Regions from separate parts of the Micromonospora sp. WMMD734 genome, predicted to be linked through region 3. Evidence: predicted binding sites of a transcription regulator. Region 3 holds the regulator's gene; each other region holds the start of a gene.
What was found. Region 3 encodes HrcA, which represses chaperone genes, less so after heat shock. Its sites were predicted from a motif close to GGTTNGCACNCTCNNNNNGAGNGTGCNAACC; they were not measured.
Positions count from the first base shown of each region.

Region 1: groES (co-chaperone GroES) is a predicted target of HrcA. The motif match lies at 1,240-1,270, and genes of this name have one in related genera.
Region 2: ACN267_RS20565 (FmdB family zinc ribbon protein) is a predicted target of HrcA. The motif match lies at 1,155-1,185, and genes of this name have one in related genera.

Region 1 covers NZ_JBMHMK010000001.1:6,642,903-6,645,165, reverse strand. Annotated here, with positions in the region: gene groL (chaperonin GroEL) at 1-718, opposite strand, end outside; gene groES (co-chaperone GroES) at 791-1,105, opposite strand; gene ACN267_RS29050 (THUMP-like domain-containing protein) at 1,468-2,263, shown strand, end outside.
Region 2 covers NZ_JBMHMK010000001.1:4,825,372-4,827,634, forward strand. Annotated here, with positions in the region: gene ACN267_RS20555 (diguanylate cyclase) at 1-50, opposite strand, end outside; gene ACN267_RS20560 (5-formyltetrahydrofolate cyclo-ligase) at 136-780, shown strand; gene ACN267_RS20565 (FmdB family zinc ribbon protein) at 1,211-1,606, shown strand.
Region 3 covers NZ_JBMHMK010000001.1:29,173-31,435, forward strand. Annotated here, with positions in the region: gene ACN267_RS00195 (DUF4870 domain-containing protein) at 1-321, opposite strand, end outside; gene hrcA (heat-inducible transcriptional repressor HrcA) at 551-1,573, shown strand; gene dnaJ (molecular chaperone DnaJ) at 1,648-2,263, shown strand, end outside.

The DNA of each region.
Region 1 (2,263 bases), 6.6 Mb from region 3:
GGAGGACCTTCTCCAGCAGCGGCAGCAGCTCCTCGATCGCCGAGATCTTCTGGGTGGTGATGAGGATGTACGGGTCCTCCAGCACCGACTCCTGCGACTCCGAGTCGGTGACGAAGTTCGGCGAGATGAAGCCCTTGTCGAACTGGAGACCCTCGGTCACCTCCAGCTCGGTGGTCAGGGTGGAGCCCTCCTCGACGGTGATGACACCGTCGCGGCCGACCCGCTCCATCGCCTCGGCGATCAGCTCACCGATGGTGGCGTCCTGCGCCGAGATCGTCGCGACGTGCGCGATCGACTTCTTGTCGGCCACCTCGACGGCCCGGCCGAGCAGCGCCTCGGAGACCTTGGTGGCCGCCGCGTCGACGCCCCGCTTGAGGCCGGTCGGGTTGGCCCCGGCGGCCACGTTGCGCAGGCCCTCGCGGACCATCGCCTGGGCCAGCACGGTCGCGGTGGTGGTCCCGTCGCCGGCGACGTCGTTGGTCTTCGTCGCCACCTCCTTGACCAGCTGCGCGCCGAGGTTCTCGTACGGGTTGGTGAGCTCGATCTCCTTGGCGATGGTCACACCATCGTTGGTGATCGTCGGCGCACCGAATTTCTTGTCCAGGACGACGTTGCGCCCGCGCGGGCCGAGGGTGACCTTGACCGCGTCCGCGAGGGCGTTGACACCGTGCTCCAGCAGGTGCCGGGCGTCGTCCGAGAAGCTCAGGATCTTCGCCATGAATGTCCCTTCGAAGCGTCGTCGCCCCGGCCCGGCGAGCCGGACCGGGGCGACGACACGGGAATCGGTTGGTTACTTCTCGATGACCGCGAGAACGTCGCGGGCGGAGAGCACCAGGTACTCCTCGCCGGCGTACTTGATCTCGGTGCCGCCGTACTTCGAGTAGAGGACGGTGTCGCCGACCTTGACGTCGAGCGGCACGCGGTTGCCCTTGTCGTCGATCCGGCCGGGGCCGACGGCGAGGACGGTGCCCTCCTGCGGCTTCTCCTTGGCGGTGTCGGGGATCACGATGCCCGACGCCGTGGTGGTCTCAGCCTCGTTCGCCTGGACCACGATCCGGTCCTCGAGCGGCTTGATCGCAACCTTGGTCGCGGTAGTCACGGGCATACCCTCCTGGGGTACTTGGTTTCGTTGCCGGCCGAGAGTCCGACCAGCGTCAATCTGCCACATGCCACCGGGCGGGGCCGTCGTCGCGGGTGCCGGTCCGCCTGGCGTTCAGCACCCGGACCGGATGGCCCGGACGCTGGCACCCTCGGGGTGAGAGTGCTAATCGCAGGTTATTCCTCGGCTAGCACTCCGTCAAGGAGAGTGCCAATCTGCCACCCTCCGTGTCGGCTCCCGTCGCGCGCCCCGGCCCCGCCCGGCGATGATCAACTCAATGGTGGCCATGGTGCGGTGACGACACCGGCCGGACACCGCACCGTCGGCCCGACTGGATCGATCCACCGGCCGGGCCGGACAATGGGCGGGTGGATCTCGACCAGTTCGCCGCGCTGCGTACCGCCGAGGGGTCGGCCGTGCTCGCCGCGGCGGCCGGGGTGGCCGGCGGCGACCCGCTGGTCGCGGCGGCGGCGCTGCGCTCGCGCGGGGTGCCGCCCGGGCTGGCCGCCGCCGCGCTGACCCAGGCCGAGCTGCGCCGCCGGGCGGTCGGCAAGTTCGGCCCGGAGGCGGCCGGGATGTTCCTCACCCGCCCCGGCCTGGAGCAGGCCACCCGCCGGGTGGTCGCCGACCGGCGGGCCGCCCGGCTCGCCGCCGCCGGGGTGCGCACCCTCGCCGACCTGGGTTGCGGCCTCGGTGCCGACGCGCTCGCCGCCGCCCGCGCCGGCATCCGGGTGTACGGCGTGGAGGCCGACCCCGTCACCGCCGCGTTGGCCGCCGCGAACGCCGGGGCCGCCGGGCTGGCCGGGATGTTCACCGTGGAGTGCGGCGACGCGACGGCCTTCGACGTGACCCGGGTCGACGCGGTCTTCTGCGATCCGGCCCGGCGGCGGACCGGCACCGGCCGGCGGATCTTCGACCCGGACGCCTACTCGCCGCCGTGGGACTTCGTCACCGGGCTGGCGGCGCGGGTGCCGCACACGGTGGTGAAGGTGGCCCCCGGCATCGACCACGCGTTGATCCCGGCCGACGCCGAGGCGGAGTGGGTGAGCGTCGACGGGGACCTGGTCGAGGCGGCCCTGTGGTGCGGCGCGCTCGCCGGGGTGCCCCGCCGGGCGACCGTCCTGCGGTCGGGGCCCGCCGACCGGCGGCGGCCGGCGGACGGTT
Region 2 (2,263 bases), 4.8 Mb from region 3:
CCGAGCACCACCGTGAGGAAGGCCGCCGTCAACCGCCCGCGTAGCGTCAACGCTGTCCCCCCGGAAGTTCCAGGCCCGTTCCTGCGATGCTGACACAGAGCAACCGATTTGACAGCGTTGCGTCAGGAGTGTTGCGTGCCCGATTTTTCTGATGGAGCGGACGTCGCCCACGCGGCCAAACGCGAGACACGGACCGCGCTGCTCGCCCGCCGCCGGGCGCTCACCGCAGCACAGCGGGCCGCCGCTGCGGCGCGCGTGCAGGCCGAGCTGACCGCACTGGTACGCCGGCTGCGGCCGACCAGGATGACCGGGTACGTGCCGGTCGGCTCCGAGCCGGGCGGCCCCGACCTGCCCGACGTGCTGCGGGCCGCGTTGCCGGCCGGGGCGGAACTGCTGCTGCCGGTGCTGTGCGACGACCTCGACCTGGACTGGGCCCCGTACGCCGGACCGGACACCCTGGTCGCCGCCGGCCGGGGCATGCGCGAACCGGACGGACCCTGGCGGGGGCGGGCGGCGATCGTCGGGGCCTCCCTGGTGGTGGTGCCCGCGCTGGCGGTGGACCGGCGCGGGCTGCGGCTGGGTCGGGGCGGCGGCTCCTACGACCGGGCCCTGGCCCGGGTGCCGGCGACCACCCTGACCGTGGCGCTGCTACACGACGGCGAACTGCTCCCGGAGCTGCCCGGCCAGCCGCACGACCGGCCGGTGGGCGCCGCGCTCACCCCGGCGGACGGGTTGCTCACGCTCCCGCCGCCCGGCCCCGTCGATCATGTGGTGGGTTGACCCCGTGGTCCGGGTCGATGCTGTGGTCGGGTTCATGCTGTGGTCGGGTTCATGCTGTGGTCGGGCTCGATGCTGTGGTCGGCTCGATGTCGGGGCGTCGGCGGGTGCGGGTCGGCTGATGTGTGGGCTTCGGCCGGGTGCGGGCCGGCCGGCGATGTCGTGGGCTTCTGCCGGGTGCGGGCCGGTCGGCGGTGTCGTGGGCTTCGGCCGGTTGCGGGCCGGTCGATGTGGTGGTCCGGCACGATGTCGGAGCCCGGGCCGATGTCGGGGCCACTGGTGGAGTGTGGTCCGCAGCTGGCGGGCCGGGGTGCACGGACGCCCGGCGGGCGGATGACGATCACGTCCGCTGGACGAACCCGGGTCCGATGACGCACCATTGGCACTCGAATACGTCGAGTGCCAACCGGCCGTACCAGATCCGGAGGAGAACGTGCCCACGTACCAGTACGCCTGCACCGCGTGCGGCCACCAGCTCGAGGCGGTGCAGTCGTTCTCCGACGAGCCGCTGACCGAGTGCCCCGCGTGCGAGGGGCGGCTGCGCAAGGTCTTCAACTCGGTCGGGGTCGTGTTCAAGGGCTCCGGCTTCTACCGCACCGACTCCCGGGCCTCCGGCAGCGAGGGCAAGAGCGGCGCGGCGAAGCCGACGAAGTCGGAGGGCTCCTCGTCCGGCGGAGACTCCTCCGGTTCCGGCTCGTCGTCCAGCTCGGGCTCGTCCAGCTCGGGCTCGTCGCCCAGCTCGGGCGGGTCCTCGGCCTCCGGCTCGCCGTCGTCCGGCTCCGGTTCCCCCAGCCCCACCAAGTCCCCCGCCCCCAGCACCTCCTCCTAACCCCTCCCTCCCCCCACCCCCACCCCCACCCCCGGCCACCCGAGGTTTACGTCAAGTTGATCTCTACGGATGACGTAAACCTCTTGATCAGCTGACGCAAAGCTCTTGATCACCGAGCTGGGCCGGGGTGGCGGGCGGGGTGGGGTTTTCCACAGGGCGAGCCGTTGTCCACAGGCTGTGGACGACGGCTCGTGAGGTGTGCAGTTTCCGCCTAACCTGCTGAGCCGGGACGCCACCGCGGCGTCCCGGTGGACAGCGGAGGTGGAGCATGGCGGCCAGCGGCGCGGACGGTCACGGCTCGCTACGACCGTTCCGCTGGCCGCGTCGGCCGGGTGGGGCGACCCTGCTGCGTGCGGCACTGGTGGCCGTTCTGCTGGGGCTGGCGGTGATCGTCCTGGACGCTCCGGAGGACTGCGCCCCCGGTGCTTCCCCGACCATGAGGTTCCCGGTCGCGGCGGGGATCTACGACGCGAAGGGCCCTACCGGGTCGACCGGCCCCACCGGTACGCAGGAACCTGCCGGTACGCGAGGCCCCACCGGCCTGGAGAGACCTGCCGGTACGCAGGAACCTGCCGGTACGCGAGGCCCCACCGGCCTGGAGATGCCTGCCGGCGTGACGGGTCTTGCCGTTGTGAAGGGACCTGCCGACAGGCGGGG
Region 3 (2,263 bases):
TGCGACCAGCGTCCAGGTCTTGTCCTCGCTGTTGGCGTAGCCGCCGCCCGGTGCACCGTAGGTGCCGCCGGTCGGATATCCGCCGCCGGGCTGGGGATAACCACCCGCGCCGGGCGGGGGGTAGCCACCCGGCGGGGGGTAGCCACCCGCCGGCGGCTGGTCACCGGTGGGCGGCGGATACCCGCCGGGCGGGGGATACCCGCCCGCCCCCGGAGCGCCGGACAGTGGTGCGGTGGGCGGCTCGTATGGCGAGCCCTGGCCAGCGTTCGGGTCCGGCGGATAGCCGTCCCCCGCGCCGGGCGGGCGAGGTGGTTCAGTCATGCCCGCCACGGTAGGGGCTGCCGGCAAGGGTGCACCAGAGCGACACTGGTGAGGTTGGCCTCGACGCTGCGTCAGCGCCGGGATCCGCCGGGGCGGGCGCACCGACGGTCCGTCCTGATCATCGCGGCGGCGGTACTGCCGACGTAGACTGGCACTCGCTACAGTCGAGTGCCAGAGTGCTTGCCCGGGTGCGCAAGCGCCCGGGGCGACGTGCGTCAGGAGGTGGGAGATGGGTCTCGACGACCGCAAACTCGCCGTGCTGCGGGCGATCGTCGAGGACTACGTCGCCACGCAGGAGCCCGTCGGCAGCAAGACGCTCGTCGAGCGGCACCAGCTCGGGGTCTCCCCGGCGACGGTCCGCAACGACATGGCGGTCCTGGAGGAGGAGGGCTACATCCGGCAGCCGCACACCAGCGCCGGCCGGGTCCCCACCGACCGGGGCTACCGCCTCTTCGTCGACCGGCTCTCCCGGGTCAAGCCGCTCAGCCCGGCCGAACGCCGGGCCATCGAGCGCTTCCTGGTCGGCGCGGTCGACCTCGACGACGTGGTGCACCGCACCGTACGCCTGCTGGCACAGCTCACCCGACAGGTCGCCGTGGTGCAGTACCCGTCGCTGGCCCGCTCGTCGGTGCGCCACCTGGAACTGGTGCCGATCTCCACCACCCGGCTGATGCTGGTCATGATCGCCGACACCGGGCGGGTCGAACAGCGGCTGGTCGAGTTGGCCGCGCCGGTGCCCGCCGACGACGTCCTCGACCTGCGCCGGCTGGTCAACGAGAAACTGGTCGGGAGTCGGTTGTCCGACACTCCGCCGCTGGTGCAGGCGCTCGTCGACGAGAGTGCGCCACACCTGCGCGGCGCGATGACCACCCTGTCCACGGTGCTGCTGGAGACCCTGGTGGAACGCACCGAGGAGCGGCTGGCGCTGGCCGGCACCGCCAACCTCACCCGGGGTGGCCTACTCGACTTCCAGGGCTCGCTGCGACCCATCCTGGAGGCGCTCGAAGAGGAGGTCGTGCTGCTCAAGCTGATCGGCGAGGCGCAGCCGAGCACCACCCGGGTGCTGATCGGCGACGAGAACGAGGTCGACAATCTCCGGGCCGCCTCGGTGGTCAGCACCGGGTACGGCCCGGGCACCACCATCGTCGGTGGGCTGGGCGTGCTCGGCCCGACCCGGATGGACTACCCCGGCACCATCGCCACGGTCAGGGCCGTGGCACGCTACGTGGGCGAGCTGCTGGCCCAGAACTGACCAGTCCGGGCCGGCGGCCGGCTCCGGCCGCCGACCGGCGCAAACGCGAGACGAACATGAGGACACGGAACGCAGTGGCCAGGGACTACTACGGCATTCTCGGGGTGAGCCGGGAAGCCTCCGACGACGAGATCAAGCGCGCCTACCGCAAGCTGGCGCGGCAGTTCCACCCGGACGTCAATCCGGACCCGGAGGCACAGGAGAAGTTCAAGGACATCAACGCCGCGTACGAGGTCCTCTCGGACGACCGGAAGCGGCAGATCGTCGACCTGGGCGGCGACCCGCTCGCCCCGGGCGGCGGGGGCGCCGGCGGCCCGGGCGGCCCCGGCGGGGCGGGCCCGTTCGTCGGCTTCCAGGACATCATGGACGCCTTCTTCGGCGGTGCGGCCGGTGGCTCGCGGGGTCCCCGGCCGCGTACCCGGCCCGGTGCCGACGCGATCCTGCGGCTGGAACTGGACCTGCACGAGACCGCCTTCGGCGTCGAAGCCCCGATCACGGTGGACACCGCCGTGCTCTGCACCACCTGCTCCGGAGCGGGCACCGCGGCCGGCACCCACCTGGCGACCTGCGAGGCGTGCGGCGGCCGGGGCGAGGTGCAGTCGGTGCAGCGCACCTTCCTCGGCCAGGTCGTCTCGGCCCGGCCGTGCACCGTCTGCCAGGGCTACGGCACCACCATCCCGCACCCCTGCC